Regions from separate parts of the Litorivicinus lipolyticus genome, predicted to be linked through region 1. Evidence: predicted binding sites of a transcription regulator. Region 1 holds the regulator's gene; the other holds the start of a gene.
The links. Region 1 encodes sigma-54, which starts transcription at its own class of promoters, with help from an activator protein. Its sites were predicted from a motif close to TGGCACNNNNNTTGCTNT; they were not measured.

Region 1 (5,260 bases):
GGGTGTTTACCGACGGCGATTTGCGCCGCGCCCTGGACAAGGACCTGAGCCTCAAATCGACCGCAGTCAACCAGGTCATGACCGCCGGCGGTCAGCGTGTCAAACCCGGAACTCTGGCCGCCGAGGCCGTGCGCATCATGCAAGAAACCCGGGTCAACGCGGTCGTGGTCACGGACAACGATCGCCCGATTGGCATACTCAACATGCACGATCTGATGCGCGCAGGTGTCGTATGAGTCTCGCTAAAATTCGCCTTTTGGCGCTGGATGTCGATGGCATTTTGACCGACGGTCGGGTCTGGTTTGACGGCGACGGCGAGCAACTCAAGCCCTTTCACACCCAAGACGGCCTCGGTATCAAATTGGTCCAAAGCCACGGCATCGCCGTCGCGCTGGTGACAGGGCGAGTATCGCCGATGGTCGACTACCGGGCGCGCCAATTAGGCATCGCACACGTCATCCAGGGCCGCGATGACAAGCTGGCGGCGATTACTGAACTGACCGGCACGTTACAGCTGACCCTGGACCAGGTTGCCTACATGGGCGATGACCTGCCCGATCTGTCGGCACTGTTAGCGGTTGGCGTCGGGCGTACCGTGCCGGGTGCTGACCCTTGGGTGCGCGAACGTGTTGAGGCGACGCGCGCCGCCGGCGGCATGGGTGCCGTGCGCGAACTGTGCAATGCGCTGCTGGCGGCCCAGGGCCATCAGGCCAGCGTATTGGCCGAATTCGGAGTCGGTGAATGAACCCGGTTTGGGTCGCAGGCCTGATCCTAGCGGCACTGATTTGGGTCAGCTGGGATGACACTCGGGCGCGCCCCGTGGTGGTTGACTTGGCCGCCGCCGAACAAGACGTGGCGCTGCGCGTGGTCAACCCGCGCCTTCGTCAGTTCGATGCGGACGGCGCGCTAAAAAGCACCATGACCGCCCCCGAAGCCCTCGACTTTGACGGTTCCCGACCCGGCCAGATCACCCAGCCGGCGCTGACCTGGCCACTGTCTGGCTGGCAAGCCGAGTCGACGATTGGCGAGACCTACCCGGATCGAACGCTACTCAAGGGCGACGCAACGGCTACCCATGCCGCCGAGCGGCGAACCTTGAACGCCGACCAAATTGAATACCAAGGCGACGTTATGACCGCCACCGGCAACGCGAAAATACACGCCCCCGACTTTACCGCAGGCGCCGGACAGGTCAGGATCGAAACCACAACCGATACCATCGAACTGACACAACAGGTAACCACAACCTTATGGCCCGCTCGCTAATTGCTCTGTTGCTGACCCTCAGCACCGCCGCCGCTGCGCTGCCCGAAGATCGCGACCTGCCGATCACGGTCAACGCCGACAACGCCAGCTTTGATGAGCGTGCTGGCCGCGCCGTGTACACCGGCAATGTAATTCTGACTCAGGGCGCACTGCGCATTGAAGCGGCGCGACTGACCGCGAAGCTGATCAATGGTCAGGTCGACAGCATGACCGCCACTGGCAGCCCAGCAATTTTTGCTGACACCCCAAACGTCGAACAAGGTCCAGTCAAAGGCATTGCCAGCACCATCGACTGGACCCTGACCGACCAGATTATGGTCCTGACCGGCGACGCGGAGTTGACCCAGTCAACCAACACCGTAATTGGCGAGTCGGTCATCTACCGCCAAGCCAAGGGCACCCTTGAAGCCAGCAGCCAGGGCAGCGGCGAGCGCGTGCAAATGACCCTGACACCCAACAATTCGTGACTGAGCGTGCACTGACAGCCAGCGGTCTGGCTAAGCGCTACGGCAAACGTCAAGTCGTCAAAGACATGTCGGTGCGCGTCGAACCGGGCGAGATTGTCGGCTTGCTGGGTCCCAATGGCGCCGGCAAAACGACCTCGTTTTACATGATTGTCGGCTTGGTTAAAGCCGACAGCGGTGCGGTCACTATCGACGGCCAAGACGTCAGCCGCCAACCCATGCACCGACGCTCCCAGCGCGGGCTGGGTTATCTGGCGCAGGAAGCCAGCATTTTTCGACGACTGTCCAGTCGCGACAACTTGTTGGCGGTACTGGAATTACGCCGCGACTTGGATAAGCGCCAGCGCCAGCAAAAAGCCGACGCCTTGCTGGCCGAGTTCCACCTCGAACACGTCGCCGACAGCCTCGGCCAGGCCCTATCCGGCGGCGAGCGGCGGCGCGTCGAAATCGCCCGTGCGCTGGCCATGGACCCCGCCTACGTGTTGCTGGACGAACCCTTTGCTGGGGTCGACCCGATCTCGGTGAGCGACATCAAACGCCTGGTCCGAGGGTTGGCGGCACGCGATATCGGCGTCCTGATCACCGATCACAACGTGCGCGAAACGCTCGACCTGTGCGATCGCGGTTACATCGTCAGCGACGGATCCTTGCTCGCCCAAGGCAGCCCCCAAGACTTACTGGCCAACGAGACCGTACGACAGGTCTATTTAGGGCACGAATTTCGCATGTAGGCCAAAATCTGGGCTATAGTCGGTACCGGATACGGGGTAACGCATGAAGCAATCTCTACAGCTAAAGATGGGCCAACAGTTGGCGATGACGCCACAACTGCAGCAAGCCATCCGCATGCTGCAGCTGTCGACGCTGGAACTGCAGCAAGAAATTCAACAAGCGTTGGACGAAAACCCGTTGCTGGAACGCGAAGACGACGAAGGCTTAGCCGCCGCGCCGGATAGCGACAGCATCACCGAACAGCCCGATGCCAGCGAAAAAAGTGTCGACGAACTGGTCAGCCAAACCGATAACCTTGGCGACAACGACGCCATGGACTCGCGCTGGGAAGACACCTTCGTTAACAACTCCAGCTCGATCGAAGGGCTGCCCGAATTTGAAGCCCGCTCCAGCGCGCCCGTCACCTTGCACCAACACCTCCTGGACCAAATGTGGCAGCTGCACCTGACACCGCGTGACCAGGTGCTGTTTATTGCCCTGGTTGACGGCATCGACGACGCCGGTTACCTGCGCGAAAGCCTAGAGACCATCTGCGAAGCGACGGCGGATGAACTAGACGATATCGCCGAAGTCGATGAAGTGGCGGTCGTATTGAAGCAAATCCACCACCTTGACCCGCCCGGCATTGGCGCCCGCGACGTCCAAGAATGCCTGCGCATTCAACTGCGCCAACTGGGCGACTCCGTTGATGCCCGCGAGACCGCGATCCGCATCATCGACGAACGTTTTGAGGCTCTGGCCAAGCGCGATTTGACCAGCATCAGCCGCGGCTTGGGCGTCGACAAGTCCGAAGTCCACGAAGCCCTCAGCCTGATCAAAACCCTGTCGCCGCGCCCCGGCAGCGCGATTGGCTCAAGTGATACCGACTATGTCATTCCAGATTTGGTGGTGCGCAAGGTCAACACCCTGTGGCGCGTCGAGCTGAATGCCGAGGCCGTGCCGCGGTTGTACCTCAACCGCACCTACAGCGACTTGGTCGAGCACCTGGACGACGACTCCAAAAACTACATCAAAGCGCAAACCCGCGAGGCCAAGTGGCTAATCAAATCGGTCGAAAGCCGCTATGACACGCTGCTTAAAGTCGGTCGCACAATTATGGCCGAGCAACTGGAGTTTTTGGAGCACGGCGAAGAGTCCATGCGCCCGCTAATCCTGGCCGACATCGCCCGTCAAATCGACATGCACGAAAGCACGGTGTCGCGCGCAACCACGCAAAAGTTTGTGCTGACTCCCAAGGGTCTGTTCGAGCTGAAGTTCTTTTTCTCGTCGCAGCTGGCCTCCGCCGACGGCTCCGAAGCGGCCAGCTCAACCGCCATTCGCGCGGTCATCAAACGCCTGGTCGCGGCCGAACCTCGGACCAAACCGCTGTCGGATTCAAAACTGACGGCGTTGCTGGGCGAGGAAGGCTACACAGTCGCCCGGCGCACAGTTGCCAAATACCGTGAAGGCATGGGCATTGCAGGTTCCAGCGAGCGCAAGCAGTTCGCGTAACGGAACACATCGGACCCCAGGGACTGGTCAGCTCGGTTCAACCGGAGTAGGGTAAATTAGTCGATATTCATCGACCACGATAAGAATGTTAAGGAGCTGCACATGCACATCAGTATCAGCGGGCAACATCTCGAAATCACCGACGCCATTCGCGACTACGTCCAATCCAAATTCGATCGACTGACCCGACACTCTGACACCATCACCCGAATCGAAGTGGTGCTGCGGGTCGAGAAAACACGCCAAATTGCCGAGGGGTCGATCCATGTTGCCGGGGCCGATTTACATGCGCTGTCGGAAAACGACGACATGTATGCGTCGATCGACCTGATGACCGACAAGCTCGACCGACAAGTCCTTAAACATAAAGAGAAGAACGTCGCACGAAAGCAAGGTGCGGCATAGCCCGAACACGGCTACAATCCGGTGGGTCAATGAATGCCCCACCGGAGTTCTTTTTTGAACCAATCTCTCTCTGACTATTTGCTACCTACACAGGTCCATCCGCAATTTGCCGTCAAAAGTAAAAAGCGCTCACTGGAACTGGCTGCCGTTCAAATTTCCGAAACCCTAAATTGTGATGACCACCAAGCCGAGTTACTGATGGACGGCCTGCAGGCGCGCGAGCGCTTGGGCAGCACCGGCATTGGCCAGGGCATTGCCGTACCGCACTGCCGCAGCAGCGTCGTCAACGAACCCAGCGTGCACCTGTTTGCGCTGGAAAACCCGATCGACTTTGACGCCCTAGACGGAGCACCGGTCGACTTCTTGTGTGTGCTGCTGGTTCCAGAAGACGCTAACGAAGTCCACTTGCAGCTATTACGTGATGTCATTCGCACCTTTGGCAACCCCGAATGCCGAGCGCCGTTGTTGGCTGCGAAAACCCCAGCGGTGCTGCATCAAACCGCTATTGACCTGTTCGAGCGGCTGGCATGAGTTTGCGCCTGGTCGTCGTCAGTGGTCGTTCCGGGTCCGGCAAAAGCGCCGCACTGGGCGCACTCGAAGACGCCGGCTACACCTGTATCGACAACTTACCGGTGGGGGTCTTGTTACCCACGCTGCGGTTGTTGGAACAGCGCGACCAGGCCCAACCCGTTGCCGTCGGCATTGATGCCCGTGGTCGTGCCGAGGACCTAGCGGCGCTGCCCAACGTGCTGTCAGGCATGGCCGAATTGGGTATTGAAAGCAGCATTGTCTGGCTGGATGCCAACACCTCGACGCTGATCAACCGATTTCATGCCACCCGTCGACGCCACCCACTGCTGACCGCCTCAGGTTCGCTCGAGAAAGCCTTAGAGGCCGAACTG
Region 2 (5,260 bases), 600 kb from region 1:
GACGTCGTTGCCGCTAAACAATTGGGCTTCCAAACCCTGTGGATCGGTCAGGGCACACCGCCGGGCCCTGAATCGGACCATCAGCTGGCCGAGGTCCGCCATTTACCGGCGCTGCTGGGTCACTGAATCAATTGGCACGCAACGCGATCTGACCGAAACGCGCCGCCGCTCGGCTGCCTGAGTTATCGGCGTCGACCATCAAGGCGACCCCGTCCAGCTCGTCCAGCGACCTGCCAAACGCACGCTGCCAATCAGCGGCCAAGTTGCGCTTGACCCTGATCCAGTCGCCGCTGGTGCCGTTGGCGACCGCCAACATTTTCACTTTGCCGGTGTATGGGCTGTCCCAAATGTCGTCGATCGCGCGGGCATTGCTGTGCACATAGACCAGAGATTGGGTGCTTAAAATGCCAAATGCGCCTTTGCGCACGACATACACCCGCGCCGCGTAATCATCGCCGGCCTTGGACTGTTCAGGTGCGCCCAAGGTCGGCGCGGTGACGACTTGCCAACTCCATTCCAACCAGGGGGTCTGAGCCGGGTCGATGCGCCGCTCAAAACCCAGTGCCGAGGCCGTCCCGTCGGCCACGCCCTGCAGCACAAAACCGCGCTGGGCATCCGCAACCCGCTGGTACTGCGTATCGCCAACAAAGGACTGAGCGTCCCAGCCGGACAGGTCGCCCTGGTCCAGCAACACATCCGCGTGAACCGCGCCGACCCACAAACACACCCCGATCCAAACTGCTTTCATCCGCCCCATCCTTAAACCCATCGACTGCCCTCCCTTCAGAGTGCGCACCGCGCGCAAAGTTCAACGCACAAAAAAAGGCGCCCCGAAGGACGCCTCAATGGAGCGATTAATCTGTCTTAACGTTTAGTCGTGAACTCGGGGTAGGCTTCCATACCGCAATCGATCACGTCCATACCTTGATACTCTTCTTCCTCGGTGACACGGATACCCATGACCGCTTTGATCACAGTCCAAACCACGAAGGATGCGACAAAGGTGAAGACAAAGATGGCGAATGCGCCGTACAGCTGAGCACCCAAAGTGGCGCCGTCGTTGCTGAACACGACTGCAATCAAACCAAACACACCGACCACACCGTGTACGCTGATGGCGCCAACCGGATCGTCAATTTTGATTTTGTCCAAGCCGACGATGCTGAATACCACCAACACACCACCGATCGCGCCGATCAATGTCGCCAGCTGTCCGCTCGGGGCCAAAGGTTCCGCAGTGATTGCAACCAGGCCAGCCAACGCGCCGTTCAACGCCATCGACAGGTCTGCCTTGCCAAAGATCAACTTAGCCACCAAGGTCGCCGCAATCGCGCCGCCAGCCGCCGCAGCGTTGGTGTTCAAAAAGATCTGGGCGACGGCGTTAGCGTTATCAAAACCGCTTAACTGAAGCTGCGAGCCGCCGTTAAAGCCGAACCAACCCATCCAAAGGATAAAGGTACCGATCGTGGCCAGCGGCATGTTAGCACCCGGGATCGCGTTGATTTTGCCATCCTTGGTGTACTTGCCTTTACGCGCACCCAGCACGATCACACCCGCCAAGGCCGCTGCGGCGCCACACATGTGAACAATGCCGGACCCTGCAAAGTCGCTGAAACCTGCGGCTGACAAGAACCCGCCACCCCAGCTCCAAGCGCCCTGAATCGGGTAAATAAAGCCAGTAAACACGACCGCAAAGGCCAGGAATGCAAACAGCTTCATCCGCTCCGCAACCGCGCCGGAAATGATGCTCATGCCAGTCGCAACGAAAACGACCTGGAAAAAGAAGTCCGAACGGGCCGAGTAGTAGCTATCGCCAATGGCCGCATTTTCGTCACCAATCATGCCGCCAAAGGTGGGCAAGAAGCCGCCTTCAGGCATATCGATGTACATAATTGAGTAACCGATCAGCAGGTACATAACGCACGCAATCGAATACAGCAGGATATTCTTGGTCAGAATTTCGGTGGTGTTTTTAGCACGCACCAAGCCGGCTTCTAGCATGGCGAAACCCGCCGCCATCCACATAACCAGTGCACCTGAAATCAAAAAGTAAAAGGTATCGACGGCGTAGCTCAGCTCCGCCAGATTACCTGACAGCTCAGATAGTTGTGTTTCCATGGGTGTCTCTCCGCAAGGTTGGACTGTTGTGTACTGGGTCGCTTAAAGCGCGTCAGTTCCGGTCTCGCCGGTACGAATACGTACGGCCTGCTCCAGCGCAACAACAAAGATCTTGCCGTCGCCAATTTTTCCAGTGTTCGCCGCCTTAGTGATGGCTTCGACAACGGTGTCGAGTTGATCATCATCAATGGCGACTTCGATTTTCACTTTGGGCAAAAAGTCGACCACGTATTCCGCGCCGCGGTACAGCTCGGTGTGGCCTTTTTGACGGCCAAAGCCTTTGACTTCTGTCACGGTGATGCCTTGCATCCCAATCTCTGATAGCGCTTCGCGGACATCGTCCAGCTTGAAGGGCTTAATGACCGCAGTCACAAGTTTCATAGGTATCTCCCTCGGTACATCGAGTTACGTAGTTTATCTACGCGTTTCACTTTGCGATTATCGTGCCAACCTTGCGGAGTTGTAGACGGATCGCAGTATTCGCGGTGCTTGCGCACCACGAGAACCCACTTTAACGCATTTACCGACCCTAATCGCACCAATTTAGTCCACCCACAGGTACAGAAATCGCACCATTATGGTGCACCTCAACGCCCTAAGCCTGTCATTTTCACCAGTGACTTTTGCCCTCGCCATGCTAGTGTTTCACCCTCACTCATCGGAGCACGCCATGAACCCCTTCGAACCCTTTCAGCAACTGTCCGAACAACTAATGCAGCGCATGCCCGAACCCATGCGCCAACTGTCCGAACAAGCCCAAACCCAAGTCAAAGAGACCATGGCCCAGGGCCTGGCCAGTCTCGACTTGGTCAGCCGCGACGAATTTGAGGCCCAAACTCAATTGTTAGCACGTGCCGACGCTCGAATTGCCGAGCTCGAAGCACGCCTGTCCGCGCTCGACAGCACGCCGGACGCATGAGTATTGCGCGCGTTCAAAGCCTGTGCCTGACCCCTGACGGCATCAGGCCCTGTACGGCGCGCGCGCAAATCCAAGGCGGCCTGCCACTGACCCGCCTGCTGAATCGCGGGCGCAACGCAGCCAGCCTGAGAGAGCGGATCCGCTCCGTTATCAAGGGCGCCGGTTATCGCTACCCTAGCGGCCGCGTCACACTGGACATTGAACTGGCCCGTGGCGGCCGCTTAGATGACGGCCACGCGCTGCCGCTGGCCTTGGCGGTGCTACTGGCAAGCGATCAAATCACCACCGCCGCCGGCGCACAGCACACCTGGTTTGGCGAGCTCAACCTGGACGGCTCCCTGTTACCGCTGGACCCTGACTTGGTGCTCGCCTGCGGCAACCTCCAGAACCTGGCCGGCGGCACCGGCGCGCCGCATTTTTTGGCATCCCTACGCCAGCTCGATCCGACTCCCATGACCGCCACAGCGCCTGCGCCCTCGGCGCCCTCCCTAATGCCCGGCTGGCCGACCGAACTGGCCACCTGGGTGCTATCCGGTGGGCACTCAACCCTGGTGTATGGGGAACCGGGTGTCGGCAAATCCGGCTGGAGCCACGGCCTGTGTGCGCACTGGCCCGAGTCGCCACGCGTGCGGGCTCGCCGGGCTGGCAAACGGCTGTTCGCGTCGACACCGGGCGTATCGGACCCATGGCGGCTGCCAGTCGGTGCCAACGCGCGCCAGCTGGCCCATTGGCAACACCTACAACGCGGCCACGTGGTGGCATTGGACGACCTGCCGCTGCACAGCCAAGGGCTGCGTGATGCATTGCCCGAACGCATGGACCTAGAGCCGCAGACGGCGACCCTGGCCACCGCCAACCCTTGCCCCTGTGGCTGGCTAGGAAGCCCGCGCAAAGCCTGCCGCTGCAACCCAGCCACACGTCGGCGCTGGCAGCGGCAACTGCCACCACCGCTGATTGATCGGTTTGATCTAGTCGCACGCTACGAATACGGCGAGGCCGGGCCACGCCCCATCGACATGCGGCCGATCCGCACCAGTTGGGTGCGCCAGCAACAGCGCCAAGGCTGCCTCAATGCACAACTAACGTGCGCGGGCCTGAACGATGTGCCCGGGCTCGGCCAATCCATGACCCGCGCTTTGCGCCTGCACGGCAACCGCCTCGGATTAAGCGGTCGCGCCCAACTAAAGTGCGCCTTGGTGGCGCGGACCTTGGCGGACCTGGCCGGGCGCGACGCGATCTGCGAAGACGACCTACAGACCGCGATCGGGCTGCGTGCGTCTCCGCACGAGGGTTAGGCCATGAGCAGCGAGCTGTGCGCGCGCTCGTGCTTTTCTTTTCTAGTCGGCTCGGCGCAGCCGGCAACCCTGATTGAACGTGCACTCGAACTGGGCTACACCGACATCGCCATCACCGACGACTGTTCGGTGGCCGGCAGCGTGCGCGCATTCGAGGCCGGTAAAGACCAGCCCATTAAGCTGATCCATGGGGCCCAGTTCACCACCACCGAAGGCCACCGCTTAACTGCACTGGTGCGCGACGCACTGGGCTGGCCAAGCCTGTGCTCGACCATTTCGTTGGCACGCCGCCAAGCCCCCAAAGGCCGCTACCATATCCGCCTGGACCAGTTACCCGATGACCCGCACTTGGCGTGGATCGCGATGCCGGCAACCGGGGCCGACTTGGCCACCGCCATACCCCCCCTGCAGGCACACTTTGAACGGCTCTATTTAGCCGCGGTCGACCACAAGACCGACCGCTGTGGTCAACACATGGCCGCGCTTGACCGCTTTGCCTTCAGCTCCGGCTTGACCGTCATCGCCACCTCCGATGCCTGCATGGCGCGGCGCAGCGAAAAACCGATTCAGGATCTGGTTACCGCGATTCGCTTGAACCGGCCGCTGGATGCACTGGGGGATGCGCTGGCACCGAATGCCGAAGCCTGCCTGCGCACACCCGATGAACTGACCGCTCTGTACCCGGCGGCGTGGCGGGCTAATGCCCGAACGCTGGCCGCGGCCTGCAACTTCAACCTTGACCAGCTGCAGTACCGCTACCCCAGCGAGCTGGTGCCACCCAGCTACGCCAACGCCGGCACCTATTTGCGTGCACTGGTCGAACAGGGCGCTAAAAAGCGCTGGCCCGGCGGCACCAGCGGCCACGTCCGAGGGCTGATCGAAAAAGAGCTTGGGCTGATTCACCAGCTGGGCTACGAGCCGTACTTTT

Region 2: the regulator sigma-54 is predicted to act here: its motif matches at 2,550-2,567, upstream of glnK (P-II family nitrogen regulator).

Annotation. Positions count from the first base shown of each region.
Region 1 is NZ_CP045871.1:2,064,744-2,070,003, forward strand. Features, by position in the region: gene GH975_RS10520 (KpsF/GutQ family sugar-phosphate isomerase) at 1-236, shown strand, start outside; gene GH975_RS10525 (KdsC family phosphatase) at 233-745, shown strand; gene lptC (LPS export ABC transporter periplasmic protein LptC) at 742-1,266, shown strand; gene lptA (lipopolysaccharide transport periplasmic protein LptA) at 1,251-1,733, shown strand; gene lptB (LPS export ABC transporter ATP-binding protein) at 1,730-2,461, shown strand; gene GH975_RS10545 (RNA polymerase factor sigma-54) at 2,505-3,953, shown strand; gene hpf (ribosome hibernation-promoting factor, HPF/YfiA family) at 4,056-4,358, shown strand; gene GH975_RS10555 (PTS sugar transporter subunit IIA) at 4,413-4,889, shown strand; gene rapZ (RNase adapter RapZ) at 4,886-5,260, shown strand, end outside.
Region 2 is NZ_CP045871.1:322,063-327,322, reverse strand. Features, by position in the region: gene GH975_RS01675 (HAD family hydrolase) at 1-126, shown strand, start outside; gene GH975_RS01670 (DUF3047 domain-containing protein) at 128-748, opposite strand; gene GH975_RS01665 (ammonium transporter) at 865-2,118, opposite strand; gene glnK (P-II family nitrogen regulator) at 2,161-2,499, opposite strand; gene GH975_RS01655 (accessory factor UbiK family protein) at 2,789-3,037, shown strand; gene GH975_RS01650 (ATP-binding protein) at 3,034-4,332, shown strand; gene GH975_RS01645 (error-prone DNA polymerase) at 4,336-5,260, shown strand, end outside.